2 regions of the Microbacterium sp. Y547 genome follow, and region 1 is predicted to be linked to the other one. Evidence: predicted binding sites of a transcription regulator. Region 1 holds the regulator's gene; the other holds the start of a gene.

What was found. Region 1 encodes HrcA, which represses chaperone genes, less so after heat shock. Its sites were predicted from a motif close to TTNGCACTCGNNNNNNNCGAGTGCNAA; they were not measured.
Region 2: groES (co-chaperone GroES) is a predicted target of HrcA. The motif match lies at 2,923-2,949, and genes of this name have one in related genera.

The regions. Positions count from the first base shown of each region.
Region 1 covers NZ_JBYHFN010000002.1:415,258-422,391, reverse strand. The annotation lists gene holA (DNA polymerase III subunit delta) at 1-550, shown strand, start outside; gene rpsT (30S ribosomal protein S20) at 617-877, opposite strand; gene AC25Y0_RS05060 (alpha/beta hydrolase) at 992-1,732, opposite strand; gene lepA (translation elongation factor 4) at 1,786-3,654, shown strand; gene AC25Y0_RS05050 (DUF1990 domain-containing protein) at 3,665-4,315, shown strand; gene hemW (radical SAM family heme chaperone HemW) at 4,318-5,535, shown strand; gene hrcA (heat-inducible transcriptional repressor HrcA) at 5,616-6,656, shown strand; gene dnaJ (molecular chaperone DnaJ) at 6,709-7,134, shown strand, end outside.
Region 2 covers NZ_JBYHFN010000001.1:398,424-405,557, forward strand. The annotation lists gene AC25Y0_RS02030 (ABC transporter substrate-binding protein) at 1-1,202, opposite strand, end outside; gene rarD (EamA family transporter RarD) at 1,384-2,328, opposite strand; gene groES (co-chaperone GroES) at 2,545-2,841, opposite strand; gene AC25Y0_RS02045 (class I SAM-dependent methyltransferase) at 2,977-4,164, shown strand; gene AC25Y0_RS02050 (hypothetical protein) at 4,235-4,705, opposite strand; gene tsaD (tRNA (adenosine(37)-N6)-threonylcarbamoyltransferase complex transferase subunit TsaD) at 4,702-5,766, opposite strand; gene rimI (ribosomal protein S18-alanine N-acetyltransferase) at 5,763-6,260, opposite strand; gene tsaB (tRNA (adenosine(37)-N6)-threonylcarbamoyltransferase complex dimerization subunit type 1 TsaB) at 6,257-6,925, opposite strand; gene tsaE (tRNA (adenosine(37)-N6)-threonylcarbamoyltransferase complex ATPase subunit type 1 TsaE) at 7,062-7,134, opposite strand, start outside.

The sequences.
Region 1 (7,134 bases):
CGAGTTCGCCGCCGCCCGCAAACGCATCGCGCCGACGGCTCTGCGTACGCTCGTCTCGGCCTTCGCCGACGATGTGACCGAGCTCGCCGCCGCGTGCCAGCAGCTGATCTCCGACGTGCCCGGCGACATCACAGACCAGGTCGTCGAGCGCTATTACGGCGGCCGCGTCGAGACCTCGGCCTTCACGGTGGCCGACACAGCGATCGCCGGCCGTTACGGTGACGCCCTCATCGCGCTCCGCCATGCGCTGGCCTCCGGCGCAGACCCGGTTCCCCTCGTCGCCGCCATCGCCTCGAAGCTGCGCACCATGGCACGCGTCGCGGGTCACCGCGAATCGTCATCGGCGATCGCGGCCCGCTTGGGGCTCAAGGACTGGCAGGTCGACCGGGCCCGCCGCGACCTGACGGGGTGGAACGAGACGACGCTCGGGATGGCGATCCAGGCCGCCGCGCGCGCCGACCTCGAAGTCAAGGGCGGCTCGCGCGATCCCGTGTTCGCGCTCGAGCGCCTCATCACCGTCATCGCGACGCGCGCGCCCTTCGGCGCCTGATCAGCGTCCGGCAGCCGGGAACGCGAAAGGCCCGCCCCCGAAGGGACGGGCCTGAAGTATTGCGGCTCAGAGAGCGGCGACCTGCTTCGCGATGGCCGACTTGCGGTTCGCGGCCTGGTTCTCGTGGAGGACGCCCTTGCTGACGGCCTTGTCAAGCTTCTTCGTCGCCTGCTTGAGCGCCTTCTCGGCGGCAGCCTTGTCGCCCGTGGCGACGGCGTCGCGCGTGTTGCGGATGACGGTCCGCAGCTCGCTCTTGACGGTCTTGTTGCGCTCGCGCGCCTTCTCGTTGGTCTTGTTGCGCTTGATCTGCGACTTGATGTTCGCCACGTTCGACGTCTTTCGTTCGGAGTGAATTCGATGGAAGTGCCGGGCGCCGGGAGAGGGCCGTCGCATCGGCGGTCGTGAGGGCAGAACCCACACGCAAGCCAATCACCGAGTCTATCAGTTCTCGTGCACTGCCTGTTCCCTCGCATCCAGCGTCGCGATCGCGAGATCGAGCACGGCGTTGAAGACACGCGGGCGCATCGCCGTCACGAGGTGCGAGGTGCGCGGCACGACGATGAGCTCGGCGTGCGGGGCGACCCTCATGAAGAGCCGCTCATTGGCCCGAAGCTGGTCGTACTGCCCGTTCACGAACCACAGCGGCACATCGATGCGCGCGAGGGCCGCGAGCAGATCCAGCACCGACAGGCTGCGCAGCGCGACATCCTGTGCGTCGAAGGCATAGCCGCCCGCACCGAAGTCTGCGCGCGTTTCGACCGGAAGGGTCGAGGCGAGCCAGCGGTTGCTGAGCCACATTCCCCGGTCGGGAAGGGCATCGAAGCGCCGCGCGAGGAACCGGTACGCCGCGAGCCCCACACCCCGCGGAACCGTCGTGCAGGATGCCGCGATGAAGCCCGCGATCGGGGGGCGCTGCTCGGACCCCGCATACGCGGTCGACAGCAGGCCACCCATCGAATGCCCCACGAGCAGCACGGCGCCGCGTGTCGCGGCGTCCCTCACGGCGCCATCGATCGTGGCGAGCGCTTCGCCCAGGTCGAACACCTCGGAGCGCCGGGCGCCATGACCGGGCAGATCGACGACCGTCGCAGCGAGTCCGCGCTCCTGGAGATGCGCGACCTGTGCGCGCCACATGGTGGCGGACGTGCGGATCCCGTGCACGAACACGACCTCGACCACCATGGTCACCAGGCTAGACCGCCTCACCCGCGCCCGCCGGGTAGGATCGACAGGATATGTCACCGCGCGCCCTGAAGCCCCTCGAGCCGTCCGCGACGCCGCCCGAGATGATTCGAAACTTCTGCATCATCGCCCACATCGACCACGGCAAGTCGACCCTCGCCGACCGGATGCTGCAGATAACCGGAGTCGTCTCGGACCGCGACATGCGCGCGCAGTACCTCGACCGGATGGATATCGAGCGCGAGCGCGGCATCACGATCAAGTCGCAGGCCGTGCGCATGCCGTGGGCGACCGCCGAGAAGGACTCCGCGGGCGCGTCGACCTACGCGCTCAACATGATCGACACCCCCGGACACGTCGACTTCACGTATGAGGTCTCGCGGAGCCTCGCGGCCTGCGAAGGCGCCGTGCTGCTCGTCGACGCCGCGCAGGGGATCGAAGCGCAGACCCTGGCGAACCTCTATCTCGCGCTCGAGAACGATCTGCACATCATCCCCGTGCTCAACAAGATCGACCTGCCCGCCGCCGACCCTGAGAAGTTCGCCGCAGAGATCGCGGGACTGATCGGCGGCAGGCCCGAAGACGTCCTGCGCGTGAGCGGCAAGACCGGCATGGGCGTCGAGTCGCTCCTCGATCGCATCGTCGAGCAGATCCCACCGCCGCAGGGCAACGCCGACGCCCCGGCACGCGCCATGATCTTCGACTCCGTATACGACTCGTACCGCGGCGTCGTGACGTACGTCCGCATGATCGACGGCAAGCTCGAGCCGCGCGAGCGCATCCAGATGATGTCGACGCGTGCGACCCACGAGCTTCTCGAGATCGGCGTCTCGAGCCCCGAGCCGGTCCCTTCCAGGGGACTCGGCGTCGGCGAGGTCGGCTACCTGATCACGGGCGTGAAGGACGTGCGCCAGTCCAAGGTCGGTGACACGATCACCAACCTGCGCAAGCCCGCCACCGAGGCGCTTCCGGGCTACACCGATCCGAAGCCCATGGTCTTCTCGGGCGTCTACCCGATCGACGGCAGCGACTATGCAGAGCTGCGTGAAGCCCTCGACAAGCTCAAGCTCTCAGACGCGTCGCTGCAGTACGAGCCCGAGACCTCGGTCGCGCTGGGCTTCGGCTTCCGCTGCGGGTTCCTGGGTCTGCTGCACCTCGAGATCATCACCGAACGACTGTCGCGCGAGTTCGGCCTCGACCTCATCACCACCGCCCCGTCGGTTACCTACGAGGTCACGACCGACACGGGCGAAACGGTGACCGTGACCAACCCGAGCGAATACCCCGACGGCCGCGTGGCCGAGGTGACCGAGCCCGTCGTCAAGGTGGGCATCCTGCTGCCGAAGGACTACGTCGGAACCGTCATGGAGCTGTGCCAGGGCCGCCGCGGCACCCTGCTGGGCATGGACTACCTGAGCGAGGACCGCGTCGAACTGCGGTACAACATGCCGCTCGGCGAGATCGTGTTCGACTTCTTCGACCACCTCAAGAGCCGCACGCAGGGTTACGCGAGCCTCGACTACGAGCCGGCGGGCTCTCAGACCGCTGACCTCGTCAAGGTCGACATCCTGCTGCAGGGCGAGAAGGTCGACGCGTTCAGCTCGATCGTGCACCGCGACAAGGCCTACGCGTACGGCACCCTCATGACCGAACGGCTGCGCAAGCTCATTCCGCGTCAGCAGTTCGAGGTGCCGATCCAGGCCGCCATCGGCGCACGCATCATCGCCCGCGAGAACATCCGCGCGATCCGCAAGGATGTCCTTGCGAAGTGCTACGGCGGTGACATCAGCCGCAAGCGGAAGCTGCTCGAGAAGCAGAAAGAGGGCAAGAAGCGCATGAAGATGGTCGGCCGAGTCGAAGTCCCGCAAGAGGCGTTCATCGCCGCACTCTCGGGCGACACCGACGCGAAGACTTCGAAGTAGGCGGGTCTTCATGCGCCGCGGAACCTTTCGGGACGGAACCGTCGACTACGCCGCCGTCGGGGCCACGCAGGCTCCCGACCTCATGGGCTACCCACCCGAGCGCAGCATTCCGGCAGAGGAATCCTGGCGGATCGGCAGCGGCGAGGCGCGGTTTCACAGCGCGAGCGAAGCCCTGCTCTCGTGGGGCGCGCAGCGCGGCGCAGGACTTGCGCTGCGGGATGTGCGCCCGGCCGCCGGGCCGATGTACTCGGGCGTCGGCTTCGACGCCGAGGGCAACCCCATCGCGCCGAGCCGCACCGATGCCGAGCAGCGGTTCGACGCCGACGGCACGCCGTTCGTCTCCAGCGGCACCAGCGTGCGGGTGCACGGGCGCGTGAGGGGACTGAACGGCGACGCCGAACTGCGCGTCATCTTCGTCGTCGAAGAGCCCCGCCGCGTCGGCTTCGCGCTCGGCACAGTCGGCGGTTCGGTCGTGAGCGGCGAAGAGTCGTTCATGATCGACTGGCACGAGAACGACGAAGTGTGGTTCACGGTGCGCGCGTTCGATGCCCCCGTCTCCCCGCTGTACCGTCTGGTGCCCGCGCTGACACGGCGCCGCCGCCGTGAGCTGTTCACGCGCTACCTGCGTGCGATCTCGCCGCTGTACACGACGCCCGCCTGACGATGGGCTCCGCACTTCCGCTCGGCGATCCCGCTCCGCCCGACGGCCGCCTTCCGGCCGGCGCCGCCGTCGATCAGAGCACGCCCTTCGGCGTTTACCTGCACGTGCCCTTCTGCGTCGTGCGGTGCGGCTACTGCGATTTCAACACCTACACGTCGACCGAACTGCGCGGGGCGCGTCAGGACGAGTTCGCCGACACGCTGCTGCAGGAAGTGGCGCTGGCGCGGAACGTCCTGGCCGAGCACGGCGATCTGCGGCCCGCGGCGACCGTCTTCTTCGGCGGCGGGACCCCTACCCTGCTGCCGCCCGGCGACCTGGTGCGCATGCTCGCGGGCGTCCGCGACACGTTCGGCATCGCGGACGACGCCGAGATCACCGTCGAGGCCAATCCGGACACGGTGACAGATGCCGTCGCGGCTGAGCTCGCGGCATCCGGCGTCACGCGACTGTCGATCGGTATGCAGTCCGCGGTGCCGCACGTGCTCGCCGCGCTCGATCGCACGCACGAGCCGCGCAATGTCGCGACGGCGGTGGCCGCCGCCCGTCGCGCGGGCCTCGCCGTGAGCCTTGACCTCATCTACGGTGCACCGGGGGAGTCGCTCGATGACTGGCGGGCCTCGCTCGAGGCGGTCACGGCGCTGCAGCCCGACCATGTCTCGGCGTACGCGCTCATCATTGAAGACGGCACGAAGCTCGCGCGTCAGATCCGTCGCGGCGAAGTACCCGCACCCGACGACGATCTGCAGGCCGACATGTACGAGTTCGCCGACAGAGTGCTCGCCGAGGCGGGATACGACTGGTACGAGATCTCGAACTGGTCGCGCTCGGTCGCCCAGCGCTCGCGCCACAACCTCGCCTACTGGTCGGGAACCGACTGGTGGGGCTTCGGCCCCGGCGCGCACAGCCACATCGCGGGAACCCGCTTCTGGAACGTCAAGCACCCCGCCGCCTACGCCCAGCGGCTCGCGTCGGGCCTTTCCCCCGCCGCCGGCCGCGAGACGCCGGATGCCGCCGCGCGGGTACTCGAGACCGTGCTGCTGCGCACACGCATCCGCGAGGGAATGCCCCTGGCCGACCTGCCGCCGTCGGCGCGCGCCGGCGTGGCGGGTCTCATCGCAGACGGGCTCATCGAGGGTGCCGCCGCGATCACCGGACGAATCGTGCTGACGCTGCGCGGCCGGCTGCTCGCTGACGCCGTCGTGCGCGCCCTCACGTCATGACGTCGAGTGGGCCGGGCGTCCGCTAGAATTGGCACTCTCTTGCGGTGAGTGCCAGCACGGACGTTTTCGAAGGAGTCGCAGTGGTCAGCGAACGAGGTCTGCAGGTTCTGCGGGCGATCGTGCAGGACTATGTCGACACCCATGAACCGGTCGGCAGCAAGTCCATCGTCGAACGGCATGCCTTCGGCGTGTCGGCTGCGACGATCCGCAACGACATGGCCCAACTCGAAGACGAAGAGCTGATCACGGCTCCGCACACGTCGTCCGGTCGCGTTCCGACCGACAAGGGCTACCGCGTCTTCGTGGACCACCTCGCAGAGCTCCGCCCGCTCAGCCTGGCACAGCGCTCGGCCATCTCGTCGTTCCTCGACGGTTCGAGCGACCTCGACGACGTGCTGTCCCGCTCGGTGCGCGCCCTGACACAGCTGACCGGTCAGGTCGCGATCGTCCAATACCCGTCGTTCGCGCGGGCGACCCTCACCCACGTCGAGCTGGTCCAAATCGGCGGCGGACGGATGCTCGTCGTCCTCGTCACCGACACGGGCCGCGTCTCGCAGCGGCTCGTCTACGTGGGAGACGAGTACGACGATGTCGAGCTCGGCGTCATCCGTGCCGAGATCGCCGCCCTCGTCGTCGGCCGCCCCGTCCGCGACGGGCTGCAGCGCCTCACCGATGACGACGCCGTGCGCGCGGCGAGCACGTCGTCGCGCGATACCGCGATCAGCGCCATCGCGCAGATCGTCGCCGAAGAACTCGACGGGTTCCGTCAGGACCGGCTCGTGATGGCGGGCTCGGCCAACCTCGCCCGGCGCGAGACCGACTTCCGCGGCAGCATCTACCCGCTGCTGCAGGCCATCGAGGAGCAGGTGACGCTGCTCACCCTGATGAGCGAGATGGTCGCCGACGAGCATGGGCTCGCGGCGAGCATCGGTCGTGAAAACGAAGCATTCGGGCTCACCGAGGCCTCGGTGCTCGCGAGTGACTACGACGCGACCGGATCCCGTGCGCGCGTGGGTCTGCTCGGTCCGACCCGCATGGACTACTCCAACAACCTCGCCGCGGTGCGGGCGGTCGCCCGCTACCTCACGCGACTACTCGAAGAAGACGAAGCCGCCCGCTGACGCGGTGACGGCATGACACGACCCCGCGGTGAGCCGCGGAGGGAAGGCGACAGTGGCTGACCACTACGAAGTCCTCGGCGTCGGACGCGACGCCACCACCGACGAGATCAAGAAGGCGTACCGCCGTCTCGCCCGGGAGCTGCACCCCGACGTCAATCCGGGCGAAGAGGCGTCTGAGCGCTTCAAAGAGGTGACGCACGCCTACGACGTGCTGAGCGACGCCGATCAGCGTGCACGCTACGACAGGGGCGGCGATACGCCGTTCGGTGGCGCCGGCGGATTCGGTGGCTTCGGCGACATCTTCGAGACGTTCTTCGGCGCCGCCGGGGGTGGGCGCTCCGGTCGCCCCCGCTCGCGGCGCGAGCGCGGGCAGGATGCCCTCGTGCGGGTCACACTCGAACTGAACGACGTCGTCTTCGGCGTGCACCGCGACATCGAGGTCGACACGGCGGTGCTGTGCGACACGTGCGAAGGGTCG
Region 2 (7,134 bases), on a different contig from region 1:
GGGTCGCCGGCCTCGTCGAACGCGACGCCACCGGAGTAGCCGTCGTAGTCGGCGACGCCACCCGCGAGGATGATGTCGGCGCATGCGGCGAAGGTGTCGCACTTCTCGCCGTCACCCGAACCACCCGAGACCTCCTGCAGCTTCGCAGCGATCTCAGCGGCGTCCGTCGAGTTCGCGGCCAGAGCAGCGAGCGCCAGGAGCACGACGGCGTCGTAGGACTCACCGGCGTAGTTGAAGTCGACGAGTTCCTCGCCGGCCTGCTCCTGCCACTGCGCCATGAGGCGGTCCTGGAAGTCGTCCGAGAGCACCGGGCCGGGCTGCGTGCCCTTCGAGCCGGTGATGTCCACGGGCATGTCAGCACCCCACTGCGAGGTGTTGCCGTCGACGAAGTAGAACTTCGAGCCGTCGAAGCCGCTGTTGACGAACGACGGAGCGATCGTCGCGGTCTCTTCGAAGCCGATGACCGCGATGGCCTCCGGGTTCTGCGCGAGGATCGACGACACCTGAGCCGAGAAGTTCGTGTCACCGGCGTTGTAGGACTCGGATGCCACAACCTGGCCACCCGTGGCCTCGAACGTCTCGGTCAGCGCGGCCTCGAGGCCCGTGCCGTACGCGTCGTTGAGGTAGATGATGCCGAGCGTCGATGCGCCGTCTTCGGCGATCAGGTTGCCCAGCACCTCGCCCTGCAGCAGGTCGCTGGGAGCGGTGCGGAAGTAGAGGCCGTTGTCGTCCCACGTCGTGAAGTCGGGCGACGTGTTGGCGGGCGAGAACGTGATGACGCCGGCACCGACTGCCTGGTCGAGGAAGAGCTTGGTGACGCCCGATGCCGCAGCACCGATGATCGCCTGAACGCCGTTGCCGAGGAGGCGCGGGACGGTGGTCTCGTAGGCCTTGTTGTCGGGGTCGCCCGAGTCGCCGTACTCGACATCGACAGTGATGCCCTTGGCTGCTTCGTTGATCTCTGCGACGGCGAGGCCGACGCCGGCCTCTTCCGGCGGGCCGAGGAACGCGAGCGCACCGGTCTGGGGCAGCACGGTTCCGATGCTGAGCGTGAGGTCACGCTCTTCCGACGTGTTGGGTGATTCGGTGCTGTCGCCACCCGTTCCTCCGCCGGCGCAGCCGGCGAGAACGAGTGCACTGGCACCGGCGAGCGCGATGCCGCCGAGAATGGCGGACTTGCGCGAGCGGGTGAAGACGCTCATGTTTCTCCTTGTTGTGGGTGACGGGGCTCGGCTCGGGTGCCGTCCCAATGGTCATAACCTAACGGCGCAATGGGCGCCGCAGTGTTGCCATTCGTTAACGATCTATAACGGAAGCGCGATCGGCTGCCGCAGGCCCCGGTATTCCGCGGATTCCGCCTCGCGTCGCGGGGTGCTGCCCCGGTCAGCGCACGCGCTGGCGCCGCGATCGGCGCACGTGCAGGACCGAATCCGCCATGAGCACGGCGAGCGCCACCCACACGAGCGCGAAACCGATCCATCGTTCGAGAGGCATCGGCTCACCGAGGATCCACGCCCCCGAGATGAACTGCAGGAAGGGGGTGATGAACTGCAGCAGTCCGATCACCGTGAGAGACGTGCGGCGCGTTCCTGCGGCGAAGAGCAGCAGCGGCACGGCCGTGACGATCCCCGCAAGACTCAGAAGCACGGTGTGTCCGGCGCCGTTCGCGCCGTAGGTGAGACCGGTCGTCGTCGCGACCACGATCAAGATGACCGTCGCGATCGGCATGAGCCACAAGGTCTCGAGCGTCAGTCCGCTGACGGCGTCGACCGCCGGACCGACCTTCTTCTTCACCAGGCCGTAGAGGCTGAACGATGCCGCGAGCGTCAGCGCGATCCACGGCACGGAACCGTATCCCACGATGATGACGACGACTGCCGCCCCGGCGATTCCGATCGCGACCCACTGCGTGATGCGCAGCCTCTCGTGCAGCACGAGCACCCCGAGCAGGACGGTGGCGATCGGGTTGATGAAGTAGCCGAGGCTCGTCTCGATCACGTGGCCCGACAGCGCCCCGATGATGAAGACCTGCCAGTTGACGTAGATGAACACGGCTGCGAGGGCGGTGAGCCCGAGCACCTTGGGCTGGCGGAACAGTCGCGCCAACCGCCCCCATGTGCGCGTCACCGACAGCAGCAGCACGCAGAAGATCAGCGACAGCACGATGCGCCAGGCGACGATCTCCCAGGGACCGGTCGGAACGAGCAAGACGAAGTACAGCGGCAGAAAGCCCCACCACAGGTACGCCGCGAAGCCGTAGATCCCACCGAGAAGGCGTTCACGCTCGGCCGCACTGCGTCGGACCGGGATCGGTACGCCGCCCGTGATGACGGCGGCTTCACCGAGGTCACCGCCCGTCACGTCAGCGGGCTCGGCGGCGGGCAGGTCTCGGGTCACCAGTCCACCCTAGGGCCGGCGGAACACCGCGACGGCCGGTGTGTGAGCGCGGCCCACAGCCCCGGCTCGGCACCGTCCGGAAAACGACGAAGGACTCGGATGCCGGAGCATCCGAGTCCTTCGTATCGCCTCAGTGAGGCGGGGTTCTCAGCGGACGACGACCGCGAGGACGTCGCGCGCCGACAGAACGAGCAGGTCGTCCCCGCCGAACTTGACCTCGGTGCCGCCGTACTTGCTGTAGATCACACGGTCGCCGACAGCGACGTCGAGCGGAATACGGTTGCCGTTGTCGTCGATACGGCCGGGGCCGACCGCCACGACCTCGCCCTCCTGGGGCTTCTCCTTGGCGGTGTCAGGGATGACCAGACCGCTGGACGTGGTCTGCTCGGCCTCGACCTGCTTGATGACGATGCGGTCCTCGAGCGGCTTGATGGAAACCGACACGGTCTACCTCTTCTTTCCTTGAGACTGAAGACTCGTTAGCACCCGCACAGCGAGAGTGCTAACGCAAGTCTAGGCAAAGCGCTAGCACTCGCGCAACGTGAGTGCCAGCTCGATGTCTCAGCCTAGGCTGGCGGGGTGAACACGGCTGAGCTCACCGCGCTGCTCACCCCCGAGGGGATGCGGCTGCTCGACGAGCTGCCCGCCGCGCACTCGACCGATGACGTCGCCCGCACCGTCACGCGCCTGCGCCGTGCCGGGCACGCCCCCGACCTCGTCTCGGCCGTCGTCTCGCAGGCGCGCCTGCGCGAGCGAGCGCGCGCCAAGTTCGGTGATCTCGCTGAGCGGATGCTGTTCACGCGGGCGGGCCTCGAGCAGGCGACGCGACTGCCCGTCGCGGTGCGCCATGCCGCTCGGTTCCGCGAGGCGGGTCTGACGCGGGTCGCCGATCTCGGCTGCGGCATCGGCGGGGACGCGCTCGGATTCGCGGGCCTGGGGCTGCGGGTGTCGGCGGTCGACGCGGATGAGATCACCGCCGCGATCGCCGCATACAACCTCGCACCGTTCGGCGACGACGTGACGGTCGCACACGGCACCGCCGAGACGTTCGATCTCGCCACGACGGATGCCGTGTGGCTCGACCCCGCGCGCCGGACAGCCGGCCGCACCGAGACGACCCGCACTCGGCCCGAGGACTGGTCGCCGTCTCTCGAGTGGGTCTTCGCGCTGGCCGAGCGAATGCCCGCCGGGGTCAAGCTCGGACCGGGGCTCGACCGCGACATGATCCCTGCCGGTGTCGAGGCTCAGTGGGTCAGCGCCGACGGATCGACGATCGAGCTGGTGCTGTGGTCGGGGGCGCTCGCGCGCCCCGGCATCCGTCGCTCCGCGCTCGTGATGCGCGGCGACGCGGCGCATGAGCTGACGGCCGGGGCCGATGCCGCCGATGAGCCGGCGCGGCCGCTCGGGGAGTACCTGCACGAGCCCGACGGAGCGGTCATCCGCGCGCGCCTGATCGGCGACGTCGCCCGTTCGCTGGATGCCGGCATGCTCGACGAGCACATCGCGTATCTCACCTCGGATTCACCACTCACCTCGCCCTTCGTCTCGACGTTCCGGGTGCGCGAAGAGCTGCCCGCCGATGTGCGCAAGCTCGGCGCGGCGCTGCGTGAACGCGGCATCGGCCGGCTCGAGATCAAGAAGCGCGGCGTCGACGTCGACCCGGCCGTGCTGCGTCGGTCGCTCAAGCTGCGCGGTGACGCCGCCGCAACGCTGTTCCTCACACGCATCGGCACCCGCCGCGTCGCCCTCCTCGCCGACCGGCTCTGAGCACTGCGCAGCAGCCGGGTCTGTGCCCGACACCCCGGCGCGGCCCGTGACGGAGGTCAGGCAGGCGCGGTCAGGCGAAGAGGTTCAGCTGTCCGGCCGCCCACAGCAGCCACCCGGCGCTGTACACGATCGAGACCGAGCCCAGGACGATCGCCCAGACCGCCGTGGCACGACTCTCGACGGGGTTGCGCAGCGCGACGATGCCGAGGATGACGCCGACGAGCCCGACGGGGAAAGCCCAGCCCACCAGGAGTGAGCCGATGAGTCCCACGATCGCGAACCCGAGCGCCCAGCCCGCAAGCCCGCGCGATGCGGGCGGCGGCATGAGCCATTCCACCGTCGCTGCGGCGTAGTCCTCGCTGCCCGGCTCGGCCGGATGCAGCTCGGTCGTCACGTCGACGGGAGCGGTCGGCAGCCGCGAGAACCCGCCGCGGTGAGCACCGGGCAGGGGCACGGCGTCGACGGCGAGCTCGACGTCGGGTGACGCCGGCCCCACGGCGGGCGTGACCGGAACGGGCCGGCGGGCATCGGCGTCGGTCACGCGTCCTCCTCGGCAACCTGGATCTCGGTGACGGGCAGGGTCGAATCCGCACCGAAGGAGAGCGTCGACGGCGGGCGACCCGACATGATGAGCTCGGAAGCGAGGGCGGCGATCATGGCGCCATTATCGGTGCACAGCGACAGCGGTGGAATGCGCACCTGCACACCCGCGGCATCCGCCCTCTCGATCGCGACGTCGCGCAGTCGGCGATTGGCGATGACTCCCCCGCCCAGCAGAAGCCGCGGCACGCCGTGATCGGCGCATGCCGCGAGAGCCTTGGTGACCAGCACGTCGACGACCGCTTCGCGGAAGGATGCCGCGACATCGGCGACCGGAATGGGCTCCCCCGCCGCCTCGCGCTGTTCGATCCAGCGTGCGACCGCGGTCTTCAGCCCCGAGAACGAGAAGTCGTAGCGGTGGCGCGCCATGTCCGAGGCGCGCGACAGCCCGCGCGGGAACCGGATCGCGGTGGGGTCGCCCTCGGCGGCGGCACGGTCGATCTCGGGCCCACCGGGGTAGGGCAGCCCGAGAATGCGGGCGATCTTGTCGAAGGCCTCGCCCGCGGCGTCGTCCATGGTCTCGCCGAGGAGCTCGACGTCGCTCGTGAGATCGCGCACCAGCAGAAGCGAGGTGTGTCCGCCGCTGACGAGCAGGGCGACGGTCGGGTACTCGACCTCGTCACCCGTCAGAATGTCGGCGGCGATGTGCCCGACGAGGTGATTGACGGCGTAGAGAGGCGTGCCGAGCGAGACGGCGAGAGCCTTCGCTGCCCCGACGCCGACCATGAGCGCGCCCGCGAGCCCGGGCCCGCTCGTGACGGCGACGGCGTCGATCTCGTCCAGAGAGACGTGTGCTTCGGCGAGGGCCGCCTCGATCGAGGGCTGCAGGGCTTCGAGGTGCGCCCGAGCGGCCACTTCGGGCACCACGCCGCCGAAGCGGGCGTGCTCGTCCATCGAACTCGCGATCGTGTTGCTGAGCAGGGTGCGGCCGCGCACGATGCCGATTCCGGTCTCGTCGCAGCTCGTCTCGATGCCCAGCACGAGGGGTTCGCGGCGGTTCACGCGTGTGCTCCCGCATCGGCGGGTGCCGCTCCGTGCGCGGCCTGCCAGCCGGCGAGGGCGAGTCGCATCACGACGGCGTCGACGTCGTCGGGCTGGTAGTAGCGCGCACGTCGCCCCATCTCGAGGAACCCTTCTGAGACATACAGAGCCTGCGCGACCGGGTTGTCGGCGCGCACCTCGAGGAAGACGTCGCGGACGCCGCGTCGCACGGCTTCGTCGAGCAGCGCGCGCAGCAGCGCGCGGCCGCGGCCACGACCCCGGGCCTCCTGCGCGATCGTGATCGTCTGCACGTCGGCATCCCTGGCCCCGGCGATCGCCCGCAGCCCGGCATACCCCGAGACATGTCCCGCGGTCTCGTCGACGACGTAATAGCCGTGCCGCGAGGCGAGTTCCTCCTTCATCATGCCTTCGCTCCACGCATCCGACGGGAACGAGGCACGCTCGAGCGCCATGATGGCAGTGAGGTCGCCGGCCGTCGCGCGTCGCAGACTCATGCACCCACCCGCTTGCGGGCGGCGGGCGGGGTCACATCGGGCGCGCGCAGGTACAGCGCATCGTCGGGCCCGATCGTGCGGCCGGCGGTGAGCGCGCGCGCCGCAGCGAGACCGACCATCGCCCCCGAGACGGCAGCGACGTCGCGGCGCTCGGCCCCCGTTTCGGCGAGCACGGCGTCGATCGCGTCGCGCGGGGTCAGAGCGGGCTCGGTCACTCGGATGGGCAGGCCGTCGTCGTCGAGCCCGTCGTACACGGTGTACGCGAACTCGCGGCGCCGCGCGTCGGTCACGACGGCGAAGCGCGGAAGCGCGGCGAACGGATCGGCGAGGAGGATCGCCAGCGCCGCGGCGTCATGACTCACGACGGGAACGACCGGCACGCCCCGACCCTGCGCGAAGGCCCGTGCCGCGGCGATACCGACGCGCAGCCCCGTGAAGGGCCCCGGCCCCATGCCCACGGCGACGTGGCTGATCTCGACGGGCGCGGCAGCCCCGGTCTGGCCGAGGGGGCCGCGCTCGGCCGCGGCGAGCGCGGCGACGAGCAGGTCTCCGATCACCTCGGCGTGGCCGAGGGGATTCGGGCTGGCCAGATCCGCGCAGACGACGCCGTCGGATTCGACGACGGCGACGGCGGTGCCGAGCGAGGTGTCGATGCCGAGGATCACGCATCCAGGGTAAACCGCGAGACGGCGACCGCGCGCCGAGCCCGCGGCTGAACCCACAGCGAGGGCGTGGCGTTGCCGCCGGGTCACGGGGATGCCGCGCGGCGGGGAGCCTTAGAGACCGCCCCGGCCACCCGGGTCAGGGGCGCCGGAAGATCGTCACGCGGCGCGGGCTGTCATCGTCGAGAACGTCCTCTGCGACCCCGGCCACG